3 regions of the Lysinibacillus zambalensis genome follow, and region 2 is predicted to be linked to each of the others. Evidence: riboswitches for the same ligand, from Rfam matches in the RefSeq annotation. Region 2 holds a riboswitch; each other region holds the start of a gene.
What was found. A riboswitch is a leader RNA that binds a small molecule or an ion and turns the genes downstream of it on or off. The one in region 2 is predicted to bind cobalamin.

Region 1 (11,290 bases), on a different contig from region 2:
AAATTAGACACATAGTCCTTTTTCTTCTCATCAATATGAGTCTGTACATACACCACTTCTGTTCCATCAGGTGATACTTGTGGATCCGCCACTGATTTTAATTCATATAGATCTTCTGGTTTTATCCCTTGTTTCAATGTCATAACTTCCCTATCCCCTTTGTGTGAAAATTTGGTTACTTAGTACAATATTTCGATACACTAAGCATTATTCCTCCTTTTTCGGAGAAATTGTTTTTTATTCTAAAGTGGATTTCGAATACCCACTAATGACTTGCGTATAAAAAAACATAGCTGTTCGTAATAATTACGAACAGCTACGGCTATCATTTATTTCAAGAGTGAATCCGGGATTGATGGTTGTGCCCCCATTTGTGTAACGACATAAGCGGCAACTTTCGTGGCAAAATCGATCGAACTTCGAAGCGAATCTCCCCGGCATAGTCCAACTGCCAAAGCACCATTAAATGCATCTCCGGCACCAGTTGTATCTATTGTGTCAACGCTTAACGCTGGAACCCAGCCACTTTCTTCATGATTCATATAAAAAGAGCCTTTTGATCCAAGTGTAACGACCACTGTCCCAACCCCTTTTTCTAGCAATAAACGACATGCGGAGCGAATATTTTCTTCCGTTGTCGTTTCAATACCCGTTAATTGAGCAAGTTCTGTTTCATTTGGCGTTAAAAATGTAATTTTCTCCAATAATGAATCTGGTAATCGATGAGTTGGTGCTGGATTTAGGATAACGATTTTTCTATGATGAGATGCGATTTCCACGGCCCTTTCAACTGTATCAAGCGGTATTTCAAGTTGAAGAAGGAGTACCTTACTTGAAGAAAAGATATGTGTTTCTTGTTCAATTTGTTTAGGAGTAACTAAAAAGTTTGCACCGGAAAATAAAACAATCGCATTATCACCGGCATCTGTCACTTGAATAATCGCTTGCCCAGTTGCTCCTTCCTTTTGAACGAAATCAACATAAACGCCTTTATTTCTTAAATTGTCTATAGCCTGTTCCCCGAAATCATCTTTACCTACTTTTCCAATAAAATGAACGTTTGCTCCTAGCTGGCTTGCAGTTACAGCTTGGTTCGCACCCTTTCCACCGAAATGAACACTATGGAACGTACTATGAAGCGTTTCACCATTATTAACGATATAAGGAACACGATAAACAAGATCTATGTTAATGCTCCCAACTAATGAAATATCCATACCAGTTATCACCCTCTCATTAAAACTCTTTCCTTTAATACGGATAATAATTGGTCTTTTGTCAAAATACCTTTCTCCAAACCCAATAAGTTGGCAATTTTAGCAACTGCAGGCGGTTTCAGCATACTCTCTTCTAATATCGAAGGATTATAGAAAATGCGTTCTGAATCATCATCTGCAATAATCTTTCGATTTGCCATTACAACAATACGAGAGAAATAATCCGTGACAAATTCCATATCGTGCGTAATCGCAATAACAGTTTTTCCCTTTCCCTCTAATTCGTCTAAAAGCTTACTTAATAAATCTAATCCGACCCGATCCTGCCCAGCTGTCGGCTCATCTAAAATAATCACATCGGAATCCATTGCCAAAACGGACGCAATGGTAACAAATTTACGAACCGAATAGGGAAGATTATAAGGATTTTCGTGAGAAACATTATAAATTCCACATACTTTCATCGCCCAATCTGTTAAAAGCGATACACGTTCTGAATCAAAGCCCATATTTTTAGGACCAAACTGGACTTCTAATGCCACATTATTATGGAAAATTTGATCGTCCGGGTTTTGAAATACATAGCCAACCTTTCGAGAAACTTGTGCTGTCGTATAATCTTTTGTATGCCAATCCCCAACAGTTACCTCGCCTTCAGTTGGTTTTAAAAGACCGTTCATTAATTTTACTGCCGTTGTCTTTCCGGCCCCATTTTGTCCAATAATGGCTAAGCGTTGCCCAGCAGGAACAGTAAGTGTCAAATTTTCTAATGCTTTTGTTCCATCGGGATAAGCGAAACTGACATTTTTAAATTGAAGTTCAGTCATAAGTACACTCCCCTATGCTTGCCCAACTAATGCTTTCAGGTAATTCCTCGTTACGAATCGGGACATATTTTAATGCAACACCGTTTTTCTTTAAATTAAGAGCGACCTCGGTTACATGAGGATATTGAATGTTATATTCTCCAAAGCGTGAATCGGCAAAAACAGCTCGGGTCGAACCTTGTAAAGCAATTTCTCCCTCGTGGAGGACTATTAAATTGTCGGCATATTCAGCAATTAAGTCCATTTTATGTTCTACTAGGATAATTGTTTTCCCCTTATCTTTCATAAGACGAATGATATTAAATACATGCTCCGTTCCAATTGGGTCTAGCTGAGATGTTGGCTCGTCAATGACAAGGATATCTGGATTCATTACGATGATTGAAGCAAGCGCAACACGTTGGCGTTGACCACCCGACAGCTCCATTGGGTGTTTTTCTCGTAAATGCTCGATTTTAATAAGCTTTAATATTTCATTTACTCTCTCTATTATTTCATTTACTTCTACACCTAAATTTTCGAGCCCATACGCTACTTCGTCAAAGACAGTATCTTTTACTCCTGATACTTGGATAAAAGGATTTTGAAAGACATATCCAATTTTTTCTCCTAATTGACCTAATTGGTATTCTACTATTCTTTTATTATCGACAATAACGTCCCCTTCAAGGTTGCCTTTATAAAAGTGTGGAATGAATCCACGTATGATATTACAAAGAGTCGTTTTCCCCGATCCATTGTTGCCAATAATGGCTGTAAATTTCCCCTTTTCAATTGTAAAAGACACATTTTTTATATTCCAATCATCACTAACTGGATATCGATAGGAGACATTTTTCATTTCAATGATCTTATTCATGTAAGTATCCTCCATAACACCAATCCTACTAAAATGAGAATATAGACGAATGGTAAAATTCGATCAGCTGTACTTTTTGTTAACTTATGCAAACTAGTCTTCTTTGTTGGAGCAGAAAATGCTCTCGATTCTAAAGTAATTGCTCGTTCCTCAGTACTTGATATAGATGATAATATGAGAGGAGTTAAGGTTGGAATAAATGCTTTAGCTCTTATGAACATTGACCCTTCCGTTTCTACTCCACGTGTTTTTTGCGCATCCATAATTGTGTTAGCATGGCGTCGCATTTCAGGAATAATTTGTAATGTGGATAAAACAACATACGCTCCCATTGGAGGTAAGCCAGCATCTTCTAGCGATTTTACAAAGTCACGAACCTCTGTCAAACGGAAAAATAATATGAAGGCAGAACCCATCGCAAGAATACGAGAAGTAAGCGATAATCCATAATTCAAGCCTTCCTCAGTCCATTTGAATATTCCCCATTGTCCAATCAGATGATCACCTGGATAGAAAAAGAGCTGCATGAGGAAAACGATAATTAGTAAAAATAACAAAGCCTTCACAACAGTTCCAAAAAATTCATTCAAAACGCTTGCAGCGGCAGCGATTAGAAGTAAAATTAGAAAAACTAGAAATGAAAATTTAAACCCTGGAATTATAAGTACGGCAGCTGATACAAGTAATGCAAAGAAAAATTTAGTCAATGGATGCAATTGTTGAATGAAATTTTTCTGCACTGTGAACCCTCCTCAGAAAAAGTAGATCTTTCCGCTCAGGCAGAACGGAAAGAATTCATGAAACTACTGTCAGTCTTCACGTTTCATGTATAGAGTCCCGTAATTCATTTTTGATAAATAGCGATCAGACATTTTTCTTACAATAAAGTAAACGATTAGAGCAGATACTACTTTGTCAGCAATTTCAAAGATAAAGGATGAAGCGAACACGGCACTCCAAATTTTTTGTCCTGAAGCAAGGAATGTTGCTGTAAGGAGAGATCCTGTACTTCCTGTTGCTCCTCCAAAAACTAACACTGTAATCGGAGCAGAAACTATAACAGCAATAAATGTAATCACAATTCCGGAAATAATCGTTTTAGGAATATTTTTAAACATTCCACCTTTGGACAAGTATCCTACTCCTAACCCAATTGCCACCGATGTAATGACATATGGAAAATACGTAGGATTGAAAATACCATTAATAAGGTTGGTAATTAAACCAGCAAGTAATGCAACCCAAGGACCAGCAACGACTCCGATTAAAATGGTTCCAATCGTATCAAGAAAAATAGGGAGCCTTAAAACGTTAGCAATTTGAAAACCGACAATATTAACAGCTACACCAATTGGAATAAGAAGCATAGACATCATATTAAAATCATCTTTAAAACTACGTTTCATCTTGGATTCCCACCCTTTTTATTATTGATTGATTTGACGGCCCATTTTCGCAACCGCTTCCATAAATTGATTGACAAAAGCTCCACGATTTACCGAATGCAAAACTTTTACATTATGAGGTTTGCCAGAACGGTGCATGTAATCTACAACCGTCGCACCAGCAGTATGACGCCCTTCTGTTTCAACCGCTACAAAGCAATTTTTCCCTTCAAAAAGTTCCGGAGTGACAACATAGGACACAGCACAAAGATCATGCAAACGAAAACTATTTTCAAAATCCGTTTCTTGAAAATCATTATTTTTTGCATTTAAAATATAGAAGCGCAGCATTGCCCCAATCTTTTGAGATAAATCTGTATCCATACTTTCAATTTGATTCAATTCTTCCATATTGATATACGCTTTATGAGTAACATCAAGTCCGCTCATAATGATAGGAATTCCAGAACGAAAAACGATATCGGCTGCATGTGGATCAACATATACATTAAACTCTGCAAAAGGACTCATATTGCCAGATACAGCTGCACCACCCATATACGAAATATAGCTAATTTTTTCTTTCACTTCTGGATGAGCAAGTAGTAATGCTCCGATATTTGTAAGTGGGCCAGTTGCGATTAAAACGATAGGTTCTTCACTTTCAGTTAAAACAGCAATTAAAGCATTTAAGGCTGTTCTATCGCTTTCAAATAAATCCGGCTCCGGAAAAATAACTTCTCCTAACCCACTCTCCCCGTGAACATCATTAGCAACCTCAAGTTCGCGGAATAAAGGTTCCTTTAATCCTCTTGCGATTTCAATATTTTGTTTCATGTAACTTGTAAAAGCTCTAGCATTGTAGATCGTTTTTTCTTGAGTTTGATTTCCTGGTTCCGTTGTAATTAATTTTATGTCCAGATCATCTCGAGAAAAAGCTAATAATAGCGCCATTACATCGTCAATTCCTGGGTCACAATCAATAATTACTGGTATTTTTTTCATCAAGTTCACTCCTATAGTTAATCTATAATTTTTACTGTTCTATGATGATAAATTACAGTAATAATTTAGGTGATGTACTACTTTCTCGTACTACTAGAGTCGGATTAAACATAATAGATTGCGTTTCATTATTCTCAAGTTTTTGTATTAAAAGCTTCACAGCCTCCCGTCCCATTAGATAAGTATCTTGACGAATGGTAGTAAGCATTGGTATTAATGCAGATACTAACGGAATGTCATCAAAGCCTACGATGGATAAATCCCTTGGTATATGAATCCCAAGCTCGTGAGCCATACGATAAACACCGAATGCCATCACATCATTAAAGGCGAATATTGCCGTTACCTCTTTTTTCATAAGGAGGTCTTTGGACTTTTGGTACGCCATTTCCATCTGAAAGTCCCCTTCAATAATTTGCGATGGCGAAAGTTCAACCCCTGATTCAGCCAATGCTCTTCTGAAACCCTCTAAACGGTCATTAGTCAAAGAAATAGACTTTGGACCAATAATGCACGCTATCTTTCTATGTCCCAGTTCTGTTAAATGTTTTCCTGCTAAATATCCACCTTTATCATTATCTAATAAAACACTGGAATGATTTTTTTCACTTTTTCCCCTATCAACGAGAATGAAAGGAATTTTTGCACGCGATAATTGCTCTTCATCCGAAGACTCCAAAGAATCTTTTGCAGAAAAAATGATTCCATCTACCTGTTGTTCTTCTAATAGTCGCAAATATCGCTTCTCTTTATCAGATTGATCATCAGAATTACAGATGATTAAACTATATTCTCGTTCATTCGCTTCATCCTCCACCCCCCTACATAATTCCGGAAAATAAGGATTAGAAATGTTCGGAATAATTAACCCAAATATTTTCGATCGCTTCGTAACAAGACCACGAGCAAATTGGTTAGGCTGAAAATCTACCTCCTCCATAACTTTTAGTACCTTTTCACGTGTCTTTGGAGACATTCCCTCTTCTTTTTCATTCAATACTCGAGAAACAGTGGTAATGGAAACACCCGCTTGTTTCGCAATGTCTTTAATGGTCCATCGTCTCACAATCTTCACCTACTATTACTATAAAATCACATTTTAAGAAAACGTTTTACGAAAACGTTTTCTCAACTACCATATCATGACATAGTCAAATTGTCATTATTATTTCTGAATAATCAGAAAATAATAAACACAAGCCTTGTTATGACAAGTAACACTATCTATATGAAATCGAAACAACTCAACAATATTTTTTGTAAATAAGAAGATGGGACAAAACTTAATAAGCGCAAGAAATCAGTTTTTAAAATGATAAATTCTTGCGCTTTAAAATGTGAAAATTTTAGTTTTCTTATGCCCAAGCCTCTTTAGTAAGGCAAATTGATATGTTGATGATAAAATACTTCTAATTTTCTATCATCACATGAAGCGATTTATCAGACGTAATCAGTCGCTAAGAGACATCGTTATGATAATAGTAAGATTAAATCTTTCCAATAATCAGCAGAATTTGTTCTGCGATAAAATTTATAAAAGGGTTCATTCGGACGAGCATGTTTCTGATAGAGCTCAATGATTTGCTTTAGAAAGCCTTCAATAAGCTCTACTCCTACCTTTTTCGCAAAGAGTGTCCCAGCTTTTGCATTCGCTCCCATCGGCACTGCTCCTAAATAGACATCAAAGCTATCCTTTTGATAAACAAGCCCAATATCATCATACACCGCATTATAACAAGCAGAGGCACAGCCATTGACGTTTACACGTAATCTTGTAGGGACAGTGATTCCTTTTAATGAATGATATAGCTTTTCTGTAATTGGTGCTGCCTCCATTTTGTCACCATCACAAAAATCACACGCTTTCATCTCTACAATCGGACCTTGCTTTGCCACATAAAGGCCAGCGTCTTCTAGCTCCTCAATCGTCTTTTCAACTTCTACTGTTGGGATAGATAATAATATGCTGTAAGAGGCAGAGTATTTTATGGCACCCTTTTCCCCTACAACCTTTGCTATTGTTTGGAATTGTGCAGGGGTATAATGTTTATTAATAATGCCTGGGCTTACGGCAAGGCGAGTAAAATCCCCATTAATGTTTAAGTTTTCGAAGGTTTTGTCCGGTATATTCGAACGGAATGCATTCATAAATACTTCTCCTTATGAAAAAGGAGCTAGCCAATTGCTAGCCCCCCATTTATTGGATAGCTTAAAAACTCTCAGGATAGAAGCCTTTCGCCAAAATTTGAATGGCTTCTGCAGCACGTACCCCTTCAGATGCAGCAGAAAGTGGTAGAATCACAAAGCGTTCGTTTTTCACTGCTTCCATTTCCTTCAAGGCTGGATCATTTTTTAAGAAGTTTATTTTTGCTTCCGCTGTTGTTTCTCCGTAATCTATGACAACTACGACCGCTGGATTACGTTCTACTGTATCTTCTTTGGACACCGTAGTCCAACCCGATTCTACATCACCAAAAATATTTTTACCGCCGGCCATCGTAACAAGTTCATTCATAATGTTTTGTCCTGCAGTGAAGATCTCTTTATCACCACTATCAAACACTAAAACAGGCAGTTCTTCTCCATTTTGCGGTAGTTTTGCACGGACATTCTCTACATCCTTTGTCATTTTTTCAATTAGTGCTTCTCCACGATCTTCAACACGGAAAATTTTTGCGATATTTCGAATATCTGTGAAAATATCGTCTAAAGTTGGTTTCGTCATGATTGAGGCTGTATGTAAATAAGTGTGAATGCCTAATGTTTCAAGCTCTTCTTGTGTACCTACACCTTTCTCTCCAAAGGCGCTTTTCCAACCACCTAATAAAAAATCTGCTTCTGCATCAATAACCTGCTCCTTTGTAGGATACTGTTTTGCTAACACAGGCACTTTATCATAGGCCGCTTGTAGGGGCTCATAAATTTTGTCATCTAAGTACGCCGTCCCTACCATTGAATCTTCTAGCTCTAAAGCTAACATAATTTCTGTCACGTGCTGATTTAAGCTAATCGCTTTTTTGGGGGCTTCCTTATATACTTGCGTTGTTCCATTATTTTTAATCGTTATGTCTGACTTTTCAGCTTGTGAAGGCTCTACCTTCTCACTTTGTGTAGCAGATTCTAGTTTGTCCTTTTCACTACATGCACCCAATATAGCCACCATTGCGATCGCAAAGACTAGCCATACGCTTTTCCATTTCTTCATGTCCTCTTCTCCTTTGATGTTAAATATATAGAAAGAAATCGTTTAGACTCCTATGCTACCAGATAGCGATTTTAGAAAAGGGCATAAAAAAACCCCCTTGTTTCCAAGAGGTTAGCATAGCAAAAGAAAGGTTTTTCAACCTATTCACTATCCCCATCCTCGTGGATTCAGTAATAAATACATATTGGCAGGTATCCTGGCTTAGGTTCATCATCTATACGCCTTCCCATAGCGTGGCTACAGTGGCATCTTGTATAGACTCCCCATTTACAGTTGCGGGACAGCATCGGATTTGCACCGATTTCCCTTTTAAGCAAATAACAAAGGTCATTTACACCAATACGTCATTTTTATTTTGTTATATATAGATTGACTAGTAGATTCGCAATCATACATATATTAACACTATTGCGACATAAACACTATATGAAATATTTTTTATACCAATTCTGTTACAATGTTGTTAAATGAATGAATAGAAACGAGGATCTTTTTATGCATGTAACAATTGGAGTACTTGCTCACGTGGATGCCGGTAAAACAACATTTTCTGAGCAGTTACTATTTCATACAAACAGTATTCAAGCTCGTGGACGAGTGGATCACCAGGACACATTTTTAGATAGTCATGAGCTGGAGCGTCAGCGAGGCATTACGATTTTTGCGGAGCAAGGCCGCATGACGCTTGGGGATGATACATATACATTAATCGATACACCAGGGCACGTCGATTTCTCTCCAGAGATGGAGCGTGCCATTCGGGTTATGGATTATGCCATCATTATTGTTAGTGCTGTCGAAGGAATACAGGGTCATACTGAAACAGTGTGGCAACTTTTACGCCAATATCATGTTCCAACCTTCTTTTTTATTAACAAAATTGATCGTGAAGGAGCAGATGTTGAAGCTGTAATGGCTGCGCTTCAAAAGGATTGCTCTGCAGATGTTTTATTCGTAGACGAACCGCTCCGTTCCGACTATGTTTCAAACGACATAATGGAGTGGCTTGCTGAACGTGATGAACACCTTCTCGATGCTTTTCTCAATGAAACATTGGATAGCTCTAGCTGCCTTACTCATTTATCTAGGATGATTAAACAGGAAAAGGCCTTTCTATGTTTTACTGGGTCTGCCTTAAAAGATAGTGGAATAAAGGAATTCCTAACACAGCTCCCCCTCCTTACAGAGACACAATTTAATAACAACGCTCCGTTTCAAGGTGAGGTGTTTAAAATTCGTCATGATGGACATCAACGCTTAACTTTTATCAAATCTTTGCAAGGAACGTTACATGTCCGTGATGAACTTTCATTTGGAGACGTGACTGAAAAAGTGACGGAGATTCGACTATACAATGGCAACCGGTATGAAACTTCTCAAAAGATAGAGGCCGGGGAGATTTTCGCAGTAAAAGGGATTAGTCTAGCAAACATCGGCGATATTATTGGTTCTTCGAATAATTCTCAGCCCTTTGAGTTAGTACCGACTTTACAGGCAAAAGTACATTATGAAGGCACTCAGCATATAAAGGACGTGTTAAAAACTTTCCGTATTCTTGAAGCAGAAGAACCTTCATTACGTGTGCTATGGCATGAAAAATTTCAAGAAATTCATGTTCATATTATGGGTGTCATCCAACTCGAGGTTCTTATCGAAGTGCTTCATGAACGGTTCTCGTTAGACATTTCATTTAGCGAACCACAGATTTTGTATATGGAAACGATCACCACAACGGTGACAGGTTACGGTCATTTCGAGCCATTAAAGCATTACGCAGAGGTCCATTTATTGATGGAGCCAAATACACGCGGCACCGGCAATACATTTGTCAATGCATGCCACGCAGATGATTTATCAGTTGGACATCAACGACTCATTGAAAAACATTTATTCGAGCGCGATCATCATGGGCTGTTAACCGGTTTTCCGGTTACAGATATTCGCTTCACACTCTTAACAGGACGCGCACATAATAAACATACTGAAGGTGGCGATTTCCGTGAAGCAACATTCCGTGCATTACGGCAAGGGCTCGAACAAGCAGAAAATATATTACTAGAGCCGTACTACCGCTTTAAACTTAAAGCTCCTAGTGATTTCATCGGCCGCATGATGACGGACATTCAGCAAGCTGCTGGTACATTTGACGCACCAATCATAACTGAATATGACGCGATTGTAACCGGCCGGGCCCCCGTCTCAACATTTATGAGCTACAGTACAACCTTTGCCGCCTACACCAATGGGAAAGGCGTACTTTCCCTACAATTTGATGGCTACGATACATGTCACAATACAGAAGAAATTATTGCGCAAATCAGCTACGATAAGAACGCCGATCCCGACTATACATCCTCTAGTATTTTTTGCGCAAAAGGCAAGGGCTACTCTGTTCCATGGCACGAAGCACAAGCAGCAATGCATTGTATTGACTAAATTCATAAAAACAGGACATGATTTGTTAGATCAATGTCCTGTTTTCTTATGTTTCGTGGAGAATTTCTATACTTTTGTGGGTAATCTTGCTTCGCGAGGGTATTTACCTTCTCTCCGCGGGTATTCCCTTTCCTTCCGCGGGTATTCTTGCTTCGCGCGGGTATTTACCTTCTCTCCGCGGGTATTTACCTTCTCTCCGCGGGTATTCCCTTTCCTTCCGCGGGTATTCTTGCTTCGCGCGGGTATCTACCCTATACTGACAACTCCATTCTCTACCTTGTCAGGCATATACCTTCACCTCGGGGAATTGAAATTCATCCCGCACATTTTTAATTTACTAAGCTTGTATCGTTTTC
Region 2 (11,290 bases):
CCACACCGTATCGCCAACTATATTCAAGAAACAGCAGCTGCATTCCACAGCTTCTATAACGCTGAAAAAGTGTTAGATGCTTCAAATAAAGAGCTAACAGAAGCTCGCTTAGCCCTTATCACTGCTGTGCGTACAACAATTGCCAACGCACTACGCTTAATCGGCGTATCAGCACCAGAAAAAATGTAATAATCGTCTTTCCAGCCTCCGGCACAATCATGTGCCGGGGGTTTTTTTGTTTTAGGTAGCAAGAGCGGTTGAGGTGAGGGAAAGAATGGCGGGGCGACAGTAAGAGTGGCCGGGGTGAGGGAAAGATTCCGGGGAGGCGGAAAGAATAGCCGAAGCGAGGGAAAGAGCAGCCGTGGCGACGGAAAGGATAGTCGAAGCGACGGAAAGAGTAACCTGGGCGACGGAAAGAACCGCCGAGGTGACGGAAAGAATCCGAAGCGACGGAAAGAGTAGCTGTGGCGAAGGAAAGAATCGCCGAAGCGACGGAAAGAATAGTCGAAGCGACGGAAAGAATCCGAAGCGACGGAAGGAGCAGTCGGGGCGACGGAAAGAACCGGCAGAGCGACGGAAAGAATAGCCGTGGCGACGGAAAGGATAGTCGAAGCGACGGAAAGAACCGGCAGAGCGAGGGGAAAGAATCAGAAGCGACGGAAAGAACCTCCAGAGCGACGGATAGAATCCACAAAACCGTGGATAGAATCCCCAAAACCGTGGATAGAACTCCAAAACCATGGATAGAACTCCAAAACCGTGGATAGAACCATCAAAGTGCCAGATAATATCTCCGAAATAATCAGATTCATCTCTCTAAAACTATAATTTTCTGCAAAATTCAGATATTTTGTTGAAGTTTACGTTAGCGTCAATGATATACTGATGAAAAATGAGAAGGGGGAGATGGTGTTGAAGACGATTCAAGAAGTGGCTAAGCAGTTTAATGTTTCAACACGGACAATTCGTTATTATGAGGAGCTGGGGCTGCTTCATCCCAATCGATCATCTACTAATCAGCGAACCTTTTCAAAAAAAGAATTAGCGAAGCTTAAGCTTATTTTCCGAGGAAAGCGGTACGGTTTTTCACTTGAGGAGATTAAGGAGATGGTGTTGCTGTTTGATTATGATCGCACGGGCATTCAGCAGTTGGAGCGTACGGTCGAGTATGGGGAACAAAAAATTGAAGAGATTGACGGCAAAATTGCAGAGCTTGTACAGATGAAAAAGGAGATACAGCAGTTACAAGGCATATTTACAGAAAAATTAGCGACTTTAAAGGGAGAGATGCTTGATGAATAGTTCGAATTTGTTAGCACGTAATGCGCGAAAGTACCCTATGAGTGAAGCGGTTGTTTGTCAGGGCAGACGAGTAACTTATCGTGATTTAGATGAGCAAGTGACACGTTTTAGTCATGCTTTAGTAGAGCAGGGTGTGCGACAAGGCGATAAAGTAATCATTTTTATGCCAAATGTTGTAGAGTTTGTTGTTAGCTATTTTGCTATTCAGCGCATCGGGGCTATTGTCGTACCGGTAAATGCGAAATTTACGTTGCAGGAGGTCGAGTATGTAGCTCGGCATGCTGATGCTAAAGCTATTTTAGTGCATGAGGCAATTTTTGCAGCAGTTGAAAACATCACGGTAGTTCCTTTAAAAATCAAAACGGGTCAAGAGTACGCTGGCTGGCTAAACTATGAAACACTTATTGAACATGCAAGCACTCAAACCATTGATTGCCAGTTGAATGAAGATGATGTCTCAACGATTTTATATACATCGGGTACAACGGGAAAACCAAAGGGTGTGTTGTTTAGCTATCGCAATATTTTATCTGTAGCGCAAATGATTGCAGTGGAAATGGAAGTAAAGCCAGAAAGCCGGATCCTTCTTATGATGCCATTAACGCATTCAGCTCCATTACATTTATTTTTAATGGCAGGGGTACTTGTAGGATCAACAAACGTGTTAACACCAACGTTTACACCTGATTTATTTATTGATTCAATAGAGCAGGAGCGGACGACGCATTTCTTTGGAGCGCCTGTTGCATATTTGTTAACTGCCCAACTGCCAAGATTGCAAACAGCTGATTTATCATCGATGAAATGGTGGGCATATGGTGGCGCACCGTTATCACAAAACGAAGTCCGTCATTTACAAAAAGCTTTTAGAACAGAAAATTTAACTTGTGTCTATGGCTTAACAGAGGCTGGGCCAAACGGTTCAATATTGCTTGGTGAAGAGCATGCAACGAAGGCGGGGAGCGTTGGGCGACGTGCACCACTTGGAGCAGAGCTGCGTATTATCAACGACATTGGAGAAGATGTCAGTGTTGGTGAAGTAGGAGAAATTGTGTTATTCGGTGAGAGCAATATGCTGGGCTATTACAAGGATGATATCGCAACAAAGGCTGCATTTATAGATGGCTGGCTGAAAACAGGTGACTTAGCTCGCTTAGATGAGGACGGCTATATTTGGATTGTTGATCGTAAAAAGGATGTCGTTTTTTCAGGCGGTGTGAATATTTATCCGAAAGAAATTGAAGATCGTATGTTGAGTTATGAGGGAATATTTGAAGTTGCTGTAATAGGTGTACCACATCCGGAGTGGGGAGAAACCGTGAAGGCTGTTTATGCTGCTAAAACAGAAATTGACGAGAACGAACTTAAAGCTTATTTGGAGGAGCATCTTGCTAAATATAAAATTCCACGCATGTTCGAACGTGTAGAAGCGCTACCACGAAATGCATCAGGCAAAATACTAAAACAAACGTTGAAAGGACAAGAGGTGAGATAAAATGAAGGTTTTACAGCAGGAAGAAATGAAAACAACAAACTTTTTTAAAGAGAATGATACACTTCAAAACGTTTTAGAAATGATGCTAGATAAAGAGTTTGCGGAATATGCAACACGTGAGCTAACAGATTTCGGTGAGCTTTGTGCAGGAGATATTGATGTGAGAGCTAAACATACGGATAGAGAGGGTGAACCTCGATTACAAAGGTATAATGCCTATGGTGAAGAAGTGTCAGAGATTTGGGTCAATGACGGTTATAAAAAAACAATTGAAGAGACGTACAATACTGGCATTGTTGGCTATGTGCATAAAGATATTCCGCAATTAGGTAGAAAGGGCAACTATGTGTATAGCTTTGCTCAAGGCTATATACTATCACATGCTGAACCAGGCTTTTACTGTCCTGTTACGTTAACGATGGCAACGGCTTATCTGCTTGATCATTATGCGAGTGATGAGGTGAAGGAGCGCTTTTTACCACATGTTTGTGCAACTGGAGAGACAGAGCTCTATGAGGGGGCTACATTTTTAACGGAGCGCCAAGGTGGCTCTGATGTCGGAGCGAATGTTGTAGAGGCAAGGCAGGACGGCAATCAGTATCGTTTATATGGTGAGAAATATTTTGCATCTAACGCTGGAATGTGTGGAGTGACTATGGTATTGGCACGCATAGAAGGGGCTCGTGCAGGCTCAAAGGGTTTAACATTGTTTGCAGTTCCATGGAGAAATGATGATGGCACAGTTAATAACCTGCGCGTTCGGCGTTTAAAGGATAAACTTGGTGTTAGAGCAGTACCTTCTGGTGAGGTGGAATTTGATGGGGCGCTCGCATATGTTGTTGGTGATCTGAATAAAGGGATTTACTATATGTTGGAGGCGCTTAATTTATCAAGAATTTGCAATGCAGTTGCTTCTATCGGCATCATGCGTCGCGGCTATTTAGAGGCGAAGCACTATGTGACAAATCGCCATGCATTTGGTAAGCCTTTAACGCAATATCCTATGATCCAGGATACACTAGGGAAATTTGCTGCCAAGCTTCATGTAGAAGTTGCTACGGTTTTTGATCTTATTCAGCTATACGATAAAGTAACTAGTGGACAGGGGAATAAAGAGGACATCATTTTGAACCGCTTGTATATTGCAATCATGAAAAAAGAAACCGCTGAGCAAGCTGTACATTATGCGAGTGAAGCCATTGAATTACATGGCGGAAACGGCTATATTGAAGACTTTGTTACACCTCGGTTATTAAGAGATGCACAGGTCCTTACCGTATGGGAGGGGACTGCAAATATTTTAGCTTTAGAGCTCATTCGTTTAGTAGATAAGTTTCATGTGCACGAAATGTTTGTTCGTGTTATGGAGGAACGTCTAGAAAAACTGGCTGACAGTCCATTAGTTGAAATTGTAGTAGGGCAATTAGCAAAACTAGATTCAACTTGGCAAACATTTAGCCGTTTAGATGATGCAACAAAAACGTTTGAAGCAAAAAAGGTCGCAGAGCAAATGGCACATTTATATGAAAGTGTTGTAGCAGTTGAATGGGCACAAAGATTCGGCGGTAAATATGAGAAGCTAGCAGACATTTATTTAGAGAATACATGGGCATTACGAGAAATGGGTGCACCAATGAAAACGGTACAGTATTTTTCTGACATAGTTTAACTTTTTTCAGCGTCCAAACATCCGCTGAAATAGAGGAACCCAGTCTAAGCACGCCACGTCCTGTGGCAATTATGACGAGCATAATTGATTTGATGAAGAGTCGTCTCGAATGGAGGCGACTTCTTTGATTTTCATGTATAATACAATCAACTGAATATTATAAAGGTTCTTTACTTAAGTAAAGTGAAAAGGGAAATCGGTGTAATTCCGATGCGGTCCCGCCACTGTAAGTGTGAGTTTTTTCAATCTGCGCCACTGAAAATTTCGGGAAGGCTTGAAAAAGCGTATGAAGCACGAGCCAGGAGACCTGCCTTTATAGAAAACACGTTGTAGCCTACGAGGATAGGATGGTGGATTTTGTATATGTATATTGTGCAAATTTGACCCCCTCATTTTTTTTATGATGAGGGGTATTTGTTTTGTAAGCTGAATATCGATAAATTTGAAAAAGAGGGCGATACCCCCACAACGTTAGGTAATAAACTCAAAAAGTTGGGCGATAAGCCTAAAATGTTGGGTGATAACCCCATAATGTTGTGCGGAAATACGATGTGGTCGATAAATCCACAAAGTTGGGTGATAAACTTAAAAAGTTGGACGATAAGCCTAAAATGTTGGGTGATAACCCCATAATGTTGTGCGGAAACACACGATGTGGTCGATAAATCCACAAAGTTGGGTGATAAACTTAAAAAGTTGGACGATATCCCCACAACGTTGAGAGATAAACAACTCCACAACCTTAAACGATAAAACCTAAAATGTATCGATCAATCAGATAAACAAGTCGTTAACTTTATGCACAGATAGACTAAGGGGGATTCACATGAAGAAATTTTGGAAAATAGGATTATCAGCATTTTTAGCTGTTGGCTTGCTTGCAGCGTGCAACACAAAAGAGGCGACAAATGACAAGCCGTCATCTGCTGAGCAGCAAGAGACATCTAAAGTAGATCAAGCAACATTTCCAATGACGATAACAGATGCTGTTGGCAAAGATATTACGCTAGAAGCACCTCCTGAAAAAATAGTTTCTCTCATTCCAAGTAACACTGAAATTTTATTTGGTCTTGGCTTAAATGATGAAATAGTAGGTGTAACAGATAATGACGATTATCCAGCAGAGGCTACTAAAAAAGATAAGGTTGGCGGTGTAGATTATAATATTGAACAAATTATTGCGTTAACGCCAGATATCGTTTTTGCACATGCATCCGGTATGAGTTATTCAAAAGGAGCAATTGAACAGCTTGAGGCTGCCGGTGTGAAAGTATTTGTTGTAGCGGATGCAAAAAACTTTAATGAAACTTACACAACGATTGAACAGCTTGGTCGTGCAACGGGAAAACTAGAAGAGGCTAAAAAAATAGTCGCAAATATGAAGGATAAAATTGAAGAAGTTGAAACAAAACTTAAGGGTGTTGAGCCAAAGAAAGTCTTTTTAGAATCGTCTGATGAGCCACAGATTTATACAGCTGGTAAAGGTACATTTATGAATGAAATGCTAGAAATGATTCATGCCGAAAATGTGGCAGCAGATGTAAATGACTGGTATCCAATTGAAGCTGAACAAATTATTGCGAAAAATCCAGATGTCATTGTTGTGGCATATAATTATGTACCAAATATTTTAACGAAAATTCCACAACGTCCAGGCTTTGAGACAGTAACTGCCGTAAAAAATAAAGCTATTGTACAAGTGGATGAAAGTATGACAAGTCGTCAAGGTCCTCGATTAGCAGATGGTTTTGAGGAATTAGCAAAGGCCGTTTACCCAGAGGCGTTTAAATGAGTAAAACAATTGTAGCCTATGTAACAGCAATTACGCTTTTAATCATTAGCATCTGGTGTGGTGTAGCGATAGGCTCGGTTCATATTCCATTAGAAGTATTGTGGAATACGGCGGCCGATGAAACAGCTGCCAATATTTTATGGAAGATTCGTTTACCTCGAGTGATGCTAGCAGGGCTTGTAGGGGCATCACTTGCTATTGCAGGGGCAGCTTTTCAAGGCCTATTAAAAAATCCTTTGGCTGATCCTTATACGTTAGGTGTTTCCTCCGGTGCATCAGTTGGCGCAGTGATGACGATTTTCTTTAGTGTCTCAATACCTGTAATCGGTCATTTTACATTGCCAGTCTTTAGTATGATAGGGGCCATATTAACAATGTTTGCTGTTATGGGTTTTGCTAGAATAGTAGACCGTTCACTAAAAATGGAAACTCTTATTTTAACAGGGGTAATATTTAGTTCGTTTTTAGGTTCCTTGATTTCATTAATGATTGCATTATCTGGTGAGGAGCTACGCCAAGTAATCGGTTGGTTGCTCGGTTCAGTATCGATGCGTGGTTGGCCTTACGTTCAGATGATCATTCCGTTTGTCATTATTGGCTCTATTATGCTTTGGACACAAAGACGTGAGTTAAATGTTCTGTTATATGGTGAAGAACGTGCGAAGCATTTAGGTGTCAATGTTAAACGTAGTAAATATATTATTTTAGTAGGTGGATCCATGTTGACAGGAGCAGCGGTAGCTGTTTCTGGAACGATTGGCTTTGTTGGTTTAGTTGTTCCTCATATGACGAGAATGGTTTGGGGTTCAGATCATCGTCATTTATTGCCGTTATCATTTTTAAATGGGGCAACTTTGCTAATTATTTGTGATTTAATAGCAAGAACAATTATTATGCCAAGAGAGCTGCCGATTGGTGTCATTACTGCATTTATTGGGGCGCCCGTTTTTTCCTATATTTTTTATAAACAACGTAGAGGCAAGGGGGTACGGGCATGATTGTTGTTGAACATCTTTCCGGTGGTTATGAAGACGTACCGATCGTCCACGATATAAGTTTTTCCGTTGAAAAAGGTAAAATACTAGGGATTTTAGGGCCGAATGGTAGTGGGAAATCCACACTGTTAAAAGTAATAAGTGGCATACTACCAGCAACTGCAGGCACTGTATTAGTAGATGGTAAAAACAGTAGCTCTTACACTGCTCGTGCATTAGCAAAGAAGATGGCAGTGCTGCCACAATTACATGTTAATACATTTTCAAACAGTGTAAGGGAGGCTGTATCTCTTGGACGTTATCCACATCAAACAGGCTTCTTTTCAAGCTGGTCTGCTCGTGATGAACAAGCAGTGCAACATGCAATGCTGCAAACAGGTGTAAAACGCTATGAACAGACACCGATGGAATTTTTGTCGGGCGGTGAACAGCAAAGGGTTTTTGTCGCCCAAGCGCTTGCACAAACAGCGGAAATATTGCTGCTAGATGAGCCGACCAACCATCTAGATATTGCGCATCAACGTCAAATTTTAGATATGGTACGAAAGGAAGCAATAGAATGTGGTTTGACCGTTATTATGGTACTGCATGATATGAATTTAGCTTCTCTTTACTGTGATGAATTATTACTAATGGAGGAAGGACGGATGCGGGCATTTGGGGCGCCGCATGAAGTATTAGTCGCTTCGCAAATTGAAGATGTCTATCATGCTCGAGTGGCAACTTATGCACATCCAGAAATTCCAAAGCCTCAAATTACAATGATGCCAGCCACCGTTGAACATCAGCAACGTGCTGTCATTAAAAAAGAAAATTTCACTGTTACAGATCAGTACATTAAGCTTCAATCAGAGTTTCCTTTAAAAACGGTGTCCTCAGCTGTCCATAATCCGGGTATCGGTTGGTATGATTGTCTGTTAAATCGCTCTGTACCAATAGATTATGTGATTAATGATGTAAAGAGAGAGGTCGCTGAATTTTTACTAAAGGAGCACTTTTCATCTACAAGTACAGTCGTCATGTTAACAGCTGTCCCAACAAATCTTGTAGCTATTAATGAATTTCAAGCTTCTTTTGGTAGCGTTCTTGTAGCTGTTACGGCTGGGGTTGGTAATGCTGTTGATGTATCTCGTGCACATGAAAGACAAGATGAACCATATATTGGTACTATAAATACGTGGGTCATCGTGAATGGCTGTTTATCAGAAGAAGCGTTTTTCCAAGCAATGATGACAGCTAATGAGGCGAAAACAAAGGCAATGCAATCAGAAAATATTCGTGATGAGCTTAGTGGTACGATTGCAACAGGTACTGCTACAGATAGTTTATTGATTGCAGCGACACAAAAAGGGGAAGAAATGCTGTACGGCGGTCCCATTACTGATGTAGGTAAGATCATCGGTAGAGGTGTTTTTGAAACGACTGTGCAGGCAATAAAAAATTATCTTCATTCAGCAGATACACTTGCTGAATGAAGATAATGCCGCCGGCGGATGTCACGGATTTTCAAGGGAATGAATTGTGCGGGCACAATTCAAAATCCGGACGCATTGTTTATCTGTGCGAAAGCGTAGTGCTAACGTAGCGACAGCAACAATTACGCCAAGGCGAAATTGATAAAAAACAATTCTAGGAGATGAGAGAAATGAAGCTTTACACGAAAACAGGCGATACAGGGAAAACAAGTCTTATCGGTGGACGCGTTGACAAAGATAGCTTACGCGTAGAGACATATGGGGCCATCGATGAATTAAATTCTTTTATTGGTAAGGCTATTAGTGAACTAGATCGTGAGCTATTCAAGGATATTTTAATTGATTTAGAAACGATTCAGCATGAGCTTTTTGATGCAGGCGGAGACCTTGCTAATGTTATGAAGGAGCGTCATTATAAGCTTACAGAGCAGCCGATTGAAGTGTTGGAATCGCGTATTGATGCATTGTCAGATGAAGCACCACCGTTACAACGCTTTATTCTACCAGGCGGTGCACCAGCAGCTGCAACTTTACACATTGCTCGTACAGTAGCGCGTCGAGCAGAGCGTCAAATGGTAACGCTTATGAAGGAAATCGAAGATGTACCGACAATTGTACAAAAATATTTAAACCGTCTATCTGATTATTTATTTGCGGTTGCACGTGTTGTGAATTTCCGATTGAATGTTGCGGATATTGAATATATTCGAAGCGGCAATGTGTTTAAAAAATAACTTGATCACTAAAAGTTGTGGATGAACTCTACGTTATTGTAATGAATTCGTTTTTCGAAGAATACTTTGAAGATTTATCGGAACAATTTTAGCTTTTATCGGAATAATTTTGGTTTTTACGAAAGGCTAAAGGCATCACGTTGAAATCTAGCACACTTGAAAAAGTCGATTTGTCATCAAAAACATGATGCAAATCGGCTTTTTGAATATCTGAAGACAATTAAAAGATAGATTCATAATATAAATGAATAAATCTCTATAGTGGTTAATAGCTCGCTTTGAAAATTCAGGGTGGCTTTTTATCTTGTAAAATGTAAGAATATAAAATTATCAGAAATATTTCCGTTTTATGTTGACTGAATGCTCACTCATTTATTAGAATAGGAATATAATGATTGAACTAGCAAATTTACTACAAAGAGAGAAACTTACGACAAACTAAAGGGGGGACCAACCATGAGTCCATTAGTAATTGCAAACATTGTTCTAACAGTCGTGGTTGTGCTTTATGCAGTAGGGTTATTTTTCTATCTGTTAAAAACACGCTATAAGTTTGTGCAATTGGGGAAAAAGGTTGAGTTTGATGAAAGTGTTCAAGAACGAATTCGTTATCTTATGGTCAATGTACTTGGCCAAAATAAGCTATTAAAAGATCCGAAGAGTGGTTTAATTCACGTTATGTTCTTCTATGGATTTTTGATGGTGCAGCTAGGTGCCATTGATTTAATTTGGAAGGGGTTAGCACCTGGATCACATTTGCCGCTTGGCATTTTCTATAGTGTGTTTACATTTTTCCAAGAGCTTGTAGTATTAATGATTTTAGTGGCGGTTGTGTGGGCATTTTACCGTCGTTATGTAGAAAAGCTAGTACGTCTAAAACGAGGCTGGAAAAATGGGCTTGTTTTAATATTCATTGGCGGGTTAATGGTATCCACATTGCTTGCAAATGGTATGGGACTAATTTGGCATGGTGAAGAACTAACTTATACAGAGCCAGTTGCTTCTGGCATTGCTGCTATTTTTAGCTTCTTACCAGCATCAGCAGCGGCAGTTGTTTTCTATGTAATGTGGTGGGCGCACTTATTAATTCTATTAACATTCTTAGTGTATGTACCACAATCGAAGCACTTCCACTTAATTGTGAGTCCAATCAATGTGTACATGAATCGTTTAGATCGTACAGGTACTTTAACACCAATCGATTTTGAAGCATTAGAAAATGCTGAAGATGAAGAGGATATTCCAGCAATTGGTGTTGGACGTATTCAAGACTTCACACAAAAACAAATGCTAGATTTATATTCTTGTGTAGAGTGCGGACGTTGTACAAATATGTGTCCAGCGTCAGGGACAGGGAAAATGCTATCACCGATGGATTTAATCGTGAAGCTACGTGATCATTTAACATTTACAGGTGCTGTTGAGACAAAGCAAAAGCCTTGGGTACCATATCAATTCTTTGCTAAAACAAAGGGGAATCAGTTAGCGATGGCAGCTGGTGCTGAGGGGGCAGTTATTGAAGATATCTACAGCCCTTCTTTAATCGGCGAAGTCATTACAGAAGAAGAGATTTGGGCATGTACAACTTGCCGAAACTGTGAAGATCAATGCCCTGTTATGAATGAGCATGTCGATAAAATTATTGATTTACGCCGTTACTTAACAATGACTGAAGGAAAAGTAAACCCTGATGCACAACGCGCGATGACAAATATCGAACGTCAAGGCAATCCTTGGGGCTTAAACCGTAAAGAAAAAGAAAATTGGCGTGACTTAGATCCGACAATTCATATTCCAACAGTGAAAGAGCTGAAAAAATCAGGCGAAG
Region 3 (11,290 bases), on a different contig from region 2:
GTGTTGTGGAAACAGTCTCAGAAAATACGAGTGATGGCGTAACAGCTCCATTATTTTATGCCTTTTTATTTGGCGCTATAGGGTTATGGGGCTATAAAGCTGTTAATACGTTAGACTCTATGATTGGCTATAAAAACGAACAATATAAAGACTTTGGTATGTTTGCAGCAAAGCTAGACGATGTACTTAATTTTATTCCAAGCCGATTAACAGGTTTACTTATGGTGCTTGGGACGAAAAATGAAACGAATGTATCTCTCGGGAAGCGCTTAAAACGGTGGGCTCAAGATGCGAAAAAGCATCCAAGTCCTAACAGTGGTTATTTAGAAGCAGCTACAGCTGTTCAATTAGGTGTTCAGCTTGGTGGGAAAAATACATATAAGGGTGTCGTTTCTTATCGAGCAATAATGGGAGAGAAATTGGTCCCATTAACAAAAGAGCATATTGCAACGTCAGTGATTCATATGCGCATCGCGACCTTGCTCTTTACGCTAGTAATGTTATCAGTGGAGGTGTTAATTTTTGCAATTACCTAATCACGGAGCGAATCCGCAAAATGTTTATCATCAGCTAGGACTTAATATGCCGGAAAAGGTGTATGATTTTAGCGAAAATGTGAATTCGGCAGGGCCACCACCGTTTGTCGAGGCACGTTGGCGGACATTTTATCCGCTAATTCAACGTTATCCAGATCCAGACGGTGAGCCGTTTTTATCAAAGGTAGCAGCTTTTCATGCTGTGCCAAAAGATTCTATATTACTAGGTAATGGTGCATCTGAGCTATTTAGTGTTTTAGTTAGACGCTACAGCAATAAGCGTGTTATTATCGTACATCCAACTTTTTCAGAATATGAACGAACATTAACAGCTGCAGGCGCTGAAATTGTGCCAATTATTGTAGAGGATATTGTTCACTATACATTGCCAATGGAGCATCTGAAGCGTGAAATGGTGAACGCGGATGCTTTATATATTTGTACACCGAACAATCCAACAGGTGTGCTTCCAAAGAAAGAGGAGCTGCTCGAATTAATCTCTCACGGTGCAAAGGTCAATTGTGAGCTTGTCATTGATGAGGCATTTATTGACTGGGTAGATGAAGCTTATTCATTAATCCAGTATGTGGCAGAAAATCCTCATTTGATTGTCGTTCGTTCGATGACAAAAATGTATGCGATTCCAGGATTACGCCTAGGCTATTTAGTGGCGAACCCGGTAGTTGTTACTGAGCTAAAGTATATTCTACCGCATTGGAACTTGAATGCCTTTGCCCTAGTTATTGGGACAGGCTGTTTAGATGAACGCACATACTGTAAGCAAGCCATTGCCTATGCGAAAAATCAACGACAATCGCTACAGAGCTATTTACAGGAACATGGTTGCCAGGTGACAAATAGTGTAACGAATTATGTATGTTTTGCATTACCGAAAAATCAGCAAGCAGATACATTTTTTACATATTGTTTATCAAAGGGCGTCGTACTGCGTCATACAAAAAACTTTATGGGCTTAAATGGCGAATGGTTCCGTATTGGGATTAAAGATATTGTAGCCATGACGTATTTACAGAATTGTTTGCAGGCGTGGTTTAACTTCATTCAGCAGAAGTCTTCCACCTCTATAGATGGTGATATGAATACAGATTTAAGCTACTATTCAACGGGTATTTAAACACCTGTACCTGTCGCTACAGCGCCACGTTCTGTGGTAAAGATTGAGTGACCAACATCGCGTTGGCCCAAAGCCTCCGGCGGATGTCACAGAATTGGAAAGGAGTCCTTAGGGGATGTTAGCCTAAAACCATCGCATCTATGCGATAACGGCTAACTGACCTGCATCGGTAAACACGCCACGTCCTGTGGCATTACCGAAATGACCGACATCGTGCAGGCCTAAGCACAAAGCGGATTCCGGACGTAATTATGCCGAGGCATAATTGATTGCAAATAAGGAGTGAGAAAGCTGACGACTTTTTATTTAGTAAGACATGGCGAAACAATGTGGAATAAAGAACAACGGCTACAAGGATGGTTAGATTCGCCGTTATCTGTAAATGGTATTTTACATGCAGAAAAACTTCGAGATCATTTGAAAAATATTAATTTTACAGCGGCATATAGCAGTTCAAGTGGTCGTGCGAAGGAAACGATGCAAATTCTTCTAGCTGATCGACAGCTTCCAGTCTATGAAGAGGAAAATTTACGGGAGATTTTTTTAGGAGATTGGCAAGGGAAAAAAGTCGAGGACATCGTGATTTCTCATCCGGATTATGAATTATATACTGATTATCCTGGACAATTCGTTGCAACCCATACGGAAAGTTTTGGTATGGTAACAGAACGAGCGATGTTTACGTTAAAGAAAATAGCAGAAAAATATCCCGAGAATACTGTTTTAATTGTGTCACACGCGGTAACGATTAAGTGTATCATTAACGCTATTTTAGGGCGAAGGGTCGATCAGCTATGGACAGAGCCATTTATTAATGGTACAAGTGTAACGATTATTGAACAAGTCGATCAACAATGGCACGTTCAAGAGATCGGCAACATTCAACATTTACTATAGGAGGGGAAACCATTGCCACTGATTTTCATTACGGGGGGAGTACGCAGTGGTAAATCCCACTTTGCTGAAAAAGCGGCTGTTACTCACTATCAAACAGAGTCTATACAAGCGCAGCGGCTTATTTATATTGCTTCCGGCGTAGCGTTGGATCGTGAAATGGAGAAGCGGATCATTCGACATCAGGCAGACAGACAGGCGCAAAATATCGAGTGGCTGACGATAGAAGCACCTTATGAAATCGCAAATACTTTGCATAAACTGACTGATGGAGATGTCGTGTTATGGGACTGTGTTACGACGTGGTTAACAAATGCGTTTTACGAAGGTTTTGATGCGGGAGCTCCCTGTGTGGAACAACCTGGATGTTTAGAAATGAAACTTGAGGTTTTAAAAGAGGCGGTAGAGACGTTACTTGAGAAAAGGGTGACGTTTTTTATCGTCTCAAACGAATTATTTGATGAGCCAGCCTATACGAACGAGGAAGTAGAGTTATACCGGCAAATGCTTGGGGAATTACATCAATGGTTCGTGTCTAAAGCGGATGAGGCGTATGAAATCAATTATGGTGTCGTTAAGAAATGGAAATAATGAATGATGCTTTGAAAATAAAAGAAGGTAGGCAAGACGATGAAAAATATCTGGCATAGCATACAACTTGCGTTTCAATTTTTTACAGTTTTGCCAGTACATAAAGAAATTCCTTTAACGAAGGCAACAATTACAGGGATGTTCGCCTTTTTGCCATGGATAGGGGCACTCATGGGTACGACAGTGGCTGCGGTGATCTATGGTTTAACGGAATGGACGGCTAGTAGCGAGGTATTACTTGCCTTTGTGATTATCGGATTATTTGCCATATTTACTGGTGGACTACATTTAGACGGTTTTATTGATATGGGGGATGCTTATTTTTCCTATCGAGATCGTGAGAAGCGGCTTGAAATTTTGGATGATCCACGTGTTGGTGCATTTGGTGTGCTTTCAGTGCTATTTTTAGTGCTTGGTAAATTTGTCATACTTCACGAATTATTCGTACAGCAAAAGTTTGAACTGTGGATGCTTGTATTTATTCCGTTATGTACACGAGTAGGTATGAGCTTTTATTTTATGTCGCTTAATTGCTCAAAGGAAAAGGGGCTTGCCTACTTTTTTAAAACACATATTAAGCCAGGTTTACTAATCTGCTGTATGCTTTTAACATTAGTTGTAGCATACAGTAGCTTGTTGTTTGTAACTGGCTTCACAATTGTTCCGTTCGTGTTGATGGCAGTACTAGCGATTGCTTTTTTAGTCTTTCGGCAATTTACAGTGCGTAACTTTGGCGGTGTTTCTGGGGATTTACTCGGTGCATCAATTGAAGGAATGGAGGTTGTACTGTGGGTGACGTTGTTACTGTGCGCTTAATGAGACATGCACCAACAAAGGAAAATTTAGAAAAGCGTTATATCGGCTGGACAGATTCTTCATTAGCTGATGCATCTTTACTCCCTATTGTAGATCAAGAGGTCACCAAGGTGTATGGTAGTGATTTACTACGCTGTAGGGAAACAGCTTTCCGTTATTTTCCGAATGCAACTTACGTGTCTGATCGGAGATTTCGAGAGTCGAATTTCGGAGAATTTGAAGGGCTCACATATGAGGACTTACAATCAGATCATCGTTATTGTGCATGGTTAGATGATCCTGTAAAGTCTCCACCTCCAAGGGGAGAAGGCTTTGATATGTTTTGTGCACGTGTTTTGGCAGGGTTCACTGCATTACCAAAAGGGGAAGATGTGTATCATCTCGTTGTCCATGGCGGGGTTATTCGAGCGCTACTCGTAGCCTTTGCTCCAACTGAGCAACCTTTTTGGTCTTACCAAACACCGCATGATAAAATGTTTTCTTTAACGTTTTCAAGAAAGGCTTGGGAGGAGAGAGCAAGATGCATGTCTTTATCGGAGGAGCCTATAGTGGAAAAACCGACTATGTCATGAAATTACTTACAGGTCAAAACGTTGAGCTAGTGGATGGCACTCTACCTGATGGCGCTCCTACTTGTGATGTACTAGTAATTAAAAACATAGAGAAATGGCTCGTAACACAAGACCTTGAGGATGATGAACCTCTTGTCAGAACTATTTTGACAAGACTAAAGACCCTTGAAGAAAATTGTGCATTGTATATAATTGTGACCGACATGGGGCGTGGTGTTGTGCCGATGGACAAACAGGCACGATTATTACGTGATACATGTGGGCGTTTGTATCAAGCATTGTTTGCTGAAGCCGAACAAGTCGTACGCATTTGGTACGGTATTGGGGAACAAATCAAATGATATAGTGACTTGCTTGCAGAGTTTGTAAAACACTTCACAAAAGTGGGATGACATTTGCAAAGTCGCATGCTTTGTATATAAGTTGATTGGAGTGGAGGCTGGTCGACTCCTTGGGGATCAGCGATATTGAGGAATGAAGGCTAAAACCATCACATCTTGTGATAACGCCTTCGTGACTAACATCCTGTTGTCCCGACGCCCCCAGGAAGCTCTGCGCGAAAGCGAAGCGTCAGCGATAAAGCGTACAGCCGGAACGGAAATCAACCCCAAGCTTTGATGAAAAAATTTAACGGAAAGAGGCAATGGAATGGATCGACAAAAATTGATGAAATTGACGCTCACTGCCATGGTAGCGGCAATTTGTGCAGTAGGTGCAGTCATTAAAATTCCAACATTTATTACAACTGCTGCGCTTGACTCTGCACCGGCATTTTTGAGCGTTGTATTTTTATCGCCAGTATTAGCTGGTGTTGCGGGAGTCATTGGGCATTTTATTTCAGCCCTAACTACTGGCTTTCCTTTTGGACCACTACATATAATTATCGCAGTGGAAATGTTTATCGTTGTATGGATCTTTGGGGTTATGCATAAAAAAGGCATGTATTTCTGGAAATGGCCTGTGGCACTTATTTTAAATGGTGTCGTGGCACCTATACCATTTTACTTTATTATTAGTCCGGCGTTTTACTGGACGTCATTGACTAGTCTTCCACTGGCAACACTCATTAATCTAGTGATCGTTGCGGTGGCGATGCCAGTTCTGTCGAAGGTGTTTGTACGTAAGGAAGGTCGAGTACATTGAGAAATGCAATAAAAATAGGTGAGCTCATTGCGACAACCGATAATGCCGCTGCAATTGGCGAAAAGCTACAGGATGTTGTGTCTGCTCCAGATCAGCTTACAGCATATTTTACTGCACGTGTTACATTTTTAGAGCAGCTTGCTGCAAATGCTTTACCAAAGCATATTTTACTTGCTAATTTTTCAGGGGATGCTACATGGTCTCGTTATGTTGCAGGCATTCAACAGGTTTTTGAGGAGGCTGGTCTTTTTTGTCCGCAAATAGACGGTAGTTCAGAGACTAATATGCCAACTTTACAATCAGGCTTGTCAATAACGATGCTTGGGGAGCAGCAGAAACGAACAGCAACTAAGCATGAGCAGCTAAGTTGGTACACATATGGTTTGCCACTTGTAGGCAATGAAATCCTTGCACAACCTGAAGATGTCGCACAGCTGCAACCTATTTTTCAAGCGTGGAAAGAGGGAATTGTGCAGCAAGTATGGCCAGTTGGATCAAAAGGTTTACAAGCAGAATTTAGCCGGCTTTTTGGCGAGCAACAGGTCAAAAGTGCATTAAATGTTGAGAAAACAGCTGGTCCATGTGCAGTAGTTTTACTTGGAATTGATCCAGAAAAAGAGCAGCTAGTACAAAAATATTTTCCTAGAAATTTTGAAAAACTACGTAAAACTGCATTGTAATCGGGCTTGCTTCGAGAAAAAGTAGTACTTTAAAAAATTCAAGGGGCAAAACGCCTATTGCAACTATAAACACTATATGTTAGATTTGTTTAGGAGTTAAAACACAATATATAGTATTTTGGACGAGCGGTACCAAATATGGTTTAAAAGGGAATTCGGAAAAGAGTCATCTTAGGCCGAAGCTGTCCCCGCAACTGTAAGTGCTGACAAATGATGAATAGGCCACTGTAAAGAACGGGAAGGCCATCATTTGGAGGAAGCATGAGCCAGGAGACCTGCCGATTTGTTCAAGACAGCAACACATTCTTCGGGGATTGAGAAGTGGAGGCGAGAGATTTGTCCACTTCTTAGTGTGCATGTCCTTCATTTCCATTTCCGATTTTACTGCGATCACGTAACCGATAAGTGTTGCGTGATCGCTTTTTGTGTTGCTGGAGAAAGAAAGGGAGAGAATGTATACATGACAATTCAAATCGAACAGCAAATTGCTAAGCTCAAGAAAAGTTATACGGAGGATGAACTCGAAAGTTTTGTAAGATTATCGGATCGATGGCTACGAAAAAACGACAATGCGACATTTGAAGCATGGGCGGATGCGATGATTTTACAAACGCTTAGCCTAATTGATGAGGAGGAGCCATACTGGACATTCGTCGCAGCTCAAATTTATTTAGAAAAACTATATGATCAATTTGCAATGCGCCGTGGCGTTCCAGTGCAAGATGTTTATAAATGTTTCCCGGAACAATTAGCACGCTATACAGAAGCTGGTTTGTATCATGAAAGTTTAACAACAAAATATAGTGAGCAGGATCTTCAAGAACTCGCTTCCTATTTAGAATCAAGTCGAGATGAATTGTTTACGTATATTGGCTTAAAAACATTAATGGACCGCTATGTAGTCCGTGATTACACGAAAACACCAGTAGAGCTACCACAGGAACGATGGATGGTCATTGCGATGACCCTTATGCAGGATGAAACAGAAAATCGTTTAGAAAAAGTACGTGAATCTTACTGGGCAATGAGTAATTTATATATGACTGTGGCAACACCTACATTATCGAATGCAGGTAAAACACATGGCCAGCTATCTAGTTGCTTTATCGATACAGTAGATGATAGTTTACAAAGTATTTATGACACGAATACAGATGTTGCAACATTATCGAAATACGGTGGTGGTATTGGTGTTTATATGGGCAAAATTCGTAGCCGAGGCTCATCAATTAAAGGCTTTAAAGGTGCATCTAGTGGTGTTTTACCATGGATTAAACAGCTTAATAATACGGCGGTTTCAGTCGATCAGCTAGGTCAACGACAAGGAGCTATTGCTGTTTATTTAGATGTTTGGCACAAAGACGTCTTTACGTTTTTAGATTTACGCTTAAACAATGGGGATGAGCGTTTACGTGCCCATGATATTTTCACAGGGCTATGTTTACCGGATTTATTTATGGAAACGGTTGAAGAGCGCGGGGAATGGCATTTGTTTGATCCACATGAAGTACGAGAAGTTATGGGCTTTTCACTAGAGGATTTCTACGATGAGAAAAAAGGTGATGGCACTTTCCGTACTAAATATGCAGAATGTATTGCGAATCCATTATTAAGTCGTGAGGTCGTACCAGCTATTGATATTATGAAACGTATTATGCGCTCGCAGCTTGAAACAGGCGTGCCGTTTATGTTCTATCGAGATGAAGTAAATCGCATGAATCCGAATAAGCATGAGGGAATGGTTTATAGCTCGAACCTGTGCACAGAAATATTTCAAAATATGTCAGCTACTGAATTCGAGTCTATTACTCTAGAAGATGATGTCATCGTAACACGTCGCAAGCCTGGCGATTTCGTTGTATGTAACTTATCATCTATTAATTTAGGCAGAGCTGTACCGGCTGGTGTTTTAGAAAAATTAATTCCGATTCAAGTACGTATGTTAGATAATGTTATTGCTTTAAATACAATTCCAGTAAAACAAGCAGAGCGTACGAATCTACGCTACCGTGGCATTGGACTTGGAACATTTGGCTGGCATCATTTATTAGCATTGAAAGAAATTCAATGGGAGTCTGAGGAAGCTGTAGAATTTGCGGACAAGCTATATGAAGAAATTGCGTATTTAACGATTCGCGCTTCTAACGATTTGGCAAGTGAAAAAGGAGCCTACCCATTATTTGAAGGCTCAGATTGGCATACTGGTGCGTATTTTGAAAAACGTGGCTACGACAGCAATAAATGGAATGCGTTACGCGCCGCGGTTGCTGAAAAAGGAATGCGTAACGGCTATGTTATGGCGGTTGCACCGAACTCATCAACATCCATTTTAGCGGGTAGTACGGCTACGATTGATCCTATTTTCCAAAAGAGTTATTCAGAAGAGAAGAAGGATTACAAAATTCCAGTAACGGTACCGGATCTATCACCTGTGACAACTTGGTATTATAAATCTGCTTATTTCATCGATCAAAATTGGACAATCAAGCAAAATGCTGCTCGAGCACGTCATATCGACCAAGGCATTTCACTTAATTTATACGTTCAAAATACGATTAAGGCAAAAGATTTACTAGCATTGCATATGAACGCTTGGGCGAGCGGTGTGAAAACGACATATTATGTACGCTCAACGTCTGTAGAATTACTAGAATGTGAGTCTTGCGCGAGCTAGGAGGAAGTAACAATGACAACTATTACAAAACGACAAATTATGGATAAAGAAGCACCAAACCGTTCAACAGGTATTGTGAACGGACGCTCTTCTAACATTTTAAACTGGGACGATGTGCGTTTTAGCTGGGCATATCCTAAATATAAAAAAATGCTAGGTAACTTCTGGACTCCGTTTGAAATTAATATGAGCAATGATGTTAAGCAGTTTCCACAGCTATCAGCGAATGAGCAGGAATCCTTTTTAAAAATCATTGGCTTACTAGCACTATTAGACAGTGTGCAAACTGATTTTGCAGGGAAAGTAGCGGATTATTTAACAGATTCAAGCTTAAATGCATTAATGATTATTTTAGCGCAACAAGAGGTAATTCATAATCACTCTTATTCTTATGTGCTATCAAGTATTGTGAACAAAGACGAACAGGATCGTACGTTTGACTTTTGGCGTACAGAGCCAGTATTAGAGCGACGTAATGACTTCGTAATTAAAGGCTACCATGCATTTTCAGAGGAGCCATCTGTTGGAAATATGCTAGAAGCGATTGTCTATGATGTGATTTTAGAAGGTTTATTCTTCTATTCTGGCTTCGCTTTCTTCTATCATTTAGCACGCAATCAAAAAATGGTGGCATCGTCAACGATGATTAATTATATTAATCGCGATGAGCAGCTTCATGTCGATTTATTTGTGAAAATTTATCAGGAGCTTTTAGAGGAATATCCTGAATACGATACACCAGAACGAGCGGCTCGTGTACAGGAAATCTTCCGTGAAGCGGTACAGCTAGAAATCGATTGGGCTAATGAAGTGATTGGTGATAAAATTGAAGGCCTTGATGTGGAAGATGTGCATGATTATGTACACTTCTATGCGAATGTACGCTGTAATCAGCTTGGCGTAGAGCGTCCATTTGAAGGCTATCGCAAAAATCCATTAAAGTGGGTTAAAGCGTATGAGGATGTTGACTTAGGAAAAACAGATTTCTTCGAGCAGCGTTCTCGCCAATATGTGAAGGTCAATGTAGAAGATAACGGATTTGATGATTTGTAATACTCAATACACCGCGATGTTGAACTAACATTGCGGTGTATTTTTTATGAGGGTGAACGGGTCAAACTGCAATAAACAATAGGGAGAGGGGGATATATATTACCTAACCAAACTATTTCTCACTAAAAAGCGATCATTAAATATGATCGGAACACCTCTTCCATCCTTTTCGGCGTGAATATGTAAATGTGGTTCGCTTGTATTGCCCGAATTTCCTACTTTTCCAAGTTTTTGGCCCGTTGTTACTTTTTCATTTTTTGCCACCACTAAGCTGCCTTTTTGCATATGAGCTAATAAAATGGTCGTCGCATCATCGTTCTCGCATGATAGGGTGACATGATTTCCCTCAGGATTTTCTGAATCAGATTTTGGAGGAGTGAGATCAGGTAAATCATTTTTGACGTTGACTACTTTCCCATTACAAGGACTATATAAATTATCTTCGAATATTTGATACTTATTCAATTCTTCTGGATATAGTCCATTAGCGCGAGTTCCAATCGTATTTAATTTTAAAATATCTAAAGCATACTTTTGTCCTGGATGGGCTTGATGGTAGTTCATTGCCACCTGATTCCCACCTTGTCCGACATAGTAGGTGCCATTTTTAAGAGGGAAGGATAATTCAATGCCTTTTTCGGCTACTGAATAGCTTTTTACGACCAAAGCATTATACGTACCAAAAACGAGAATAAGTAAAATGTAAATACCAATTGAAAACTTTTGATTTAGTGAATATTTTATTGTAAACGGTAAATTTCTTATCTTTTTCCAAGAAAAAATGAAAGTGACAATCAAGAGAATCAACCAAAGAAAGCTAACATAGTATCCGACCCAACTCCAGTTTCCTGCTTGAAATAACCAAACGATTAGTGCTGTAGTCAACATTGAGTCCAATAACCATTCTAGTTTACTTTTAAATGGAGCTTTCCATAACGAAATAATAAAGCTCGCAGGCAATATGATTAGCAAACCAATAGAATAAAAGATTGGTAACACTATTTCTCATCTCCCTTATGATATTTTAAGGACGTCATTACATTATTGGTAATATTTACCCTATCTTAACTGCATTCTAACTTAGAGATGCCAGTAAATGAACCTTAGTCCAGAGCTTCCTTTTAACCTATTTGAAAGCAACTTCTACAGTTACCAAAACCTACATAAAAAATCAATCGTGTCCCAAATATTACGAG

Region 1: another riboswitch for cobalamin. It lies ahead of ABNX05_RS11845 (ABC transporter substrate-binding protein); the one in region 2 lies ahead of ABNX05_RS16255 (ABC transporter substrate-binding protein).
Region 3: another riboswitch for cobalamin. It lies ahead of ABNX05_RS03155 (ribonucleoside-diphosphate reductase subunit alpha); the one in region 2 lies ahead of ABNX05_RS16255 (ABC transporter substrate-binding protein).

What each region holds. Positions count from the first base shown of each region.
Region 1 covers NZ_JBEGDG010000007.1:158,392-169,681, forward strand. Annotated here, with positions in the region: gene ABNX05_RS11800 (S9 family peptidase) at 1-143, opposite strand, end outside; gene rbsK (ribokinase) at 330-1,217, opposite strand; gene ABNX05_RS11810 (energy-coupling factor ABC transporter ATP-binding protein) at 1,226-2,044, opposite strand; gene ABNX05_RS11815 (energy-coupling factor ABC transporter ATP-binding protein) at 2,037-2,903, opposite strand; gene ABNX05_RS11820 (energy-coupling factor transporter transmembrane component T family protein) at 2,900-3,643, opposite strand; gene ABNX05_RS11825 (ECF transporter S component) at 3,713-4,309, opposite strand; gene ABNX05_RS11830 (nucleoside hydrolase) at 4,331-5,293, opposite strand; gene ABNX05_RS11835 (LacI family DNA-binding transcriptional regulator) at 5,346-6,359, opposite strand; gene ABNX05_RS11840 (precorrin-3B methylase) at 6,764-7,441, opposite strand; gene ABNX05_RS11845 (ABC transporter substrate-binding protein) at 7,503-8,498, opposite strand; cobalamin riboswitch at 8,668-8,854, opposite strand; gene ABNX05_RS11850 (GTP-binding protein) at 8,994-10,934, shown strand; gene ABNX05_RS11855 (hypothetical protein) at 11,272-11,290, opposite strand, start outside.
Region 2 covers NZ_JBEGDG010000012.1:88,511-99,800, reverse strand. Annotated here, with positions in the region: gene argS (arginine--tRNA ligase) at 1-189, shown strand, start outside; gene ABNX05_RS16270 (MerR family transcriptional regulator) at 913-1,302, shown strand; gene ABNX05_RS16265 (class I adenylate-forming enzyme family protein) at 1,295-2,797, shown strand; gene ABNX05_RS16260 (acyl-CoA dehydrogenase family protein) at 2,799-4,466, shown strand; cobalamin riboswitch at 4,613-4,795, shown strand; gene ABNX05_RS16255 (ABC transporter substrate-binding protein) at 5,293-6,258, shown strand; gene ABNX05_RS16250 (FecCD family ABC transporter permease) at 6,255-7,256, shown strand; gene ABNX05_RS16245 (adenosylcobinamide amidohydrolase) at 7,253-8,728, shown strand; gene ABNX05_RS16240 (cob(I)yrinic acid a,c-diamide adenosyltransferase) at 8,899-9,462, shown strand; gene ABNX05_RS16235 (heterodisulfide reductase-related iron-sulfur binding cluster) at 9,919-11,290, shown strand, end outside.
Region 3 covers NZ_JBEGDG010000002.1:63,226-74,515, reverse strand. Annotated here, with positions in the region: gene cbiB (adenosylcobinamide-phosphate synthase CbiB) at 1-536, shown strand, start outside; gene ABNX05_RS03195 (pyridoxal phosphate-dependent aminotransferase) at 523-1,671, shown strand; gene ABNX05_RS03190 (histidine phosphatase family protein) at 1,954-2,568, shown strand; gene ABNX05_RS03185 (bifunctional adenosylcobinamide kinase/adenosylcobinamide-phosphate guanylyltransferase) at 2,581-3,156, shown strand; gene cobS (adenosylcobinamide-GDP ribazoletransferase) at 3,196-3,972, shown strand; gene ABNX05_RS03175 (histidine phosphatase family protein) at 3,945-4,544, shown strand; gene ABNX05_RS03170 (bifunctional adenosylcobinamide kinase/adenosylcobinamide-phosphate guanylyltransferase) at 4,541-4,885, shown strand; gene ABNX05_RS03165 (ECF transporter S component) at 5,193-5,687, shown strand; gene ABNX05_RS03160 (hypothetical protein) at 5,684-6,367, shown strand; cobalamin riboswitch at 6,478-6,665, shown strand; gene ABNX05_RS03155 (ribonucleoside-diphosphate reductase subunit alpha) at 6,828-9,041, shown strand; gene ABNX05_RS03150 (ribonucleotide-diphosphate reductase subunit beta) at 9,054-10,094, shown strand; gene ABNX05_RS03145 (M23 family metallopeptidase) at 10,194-11,093, opposite strand.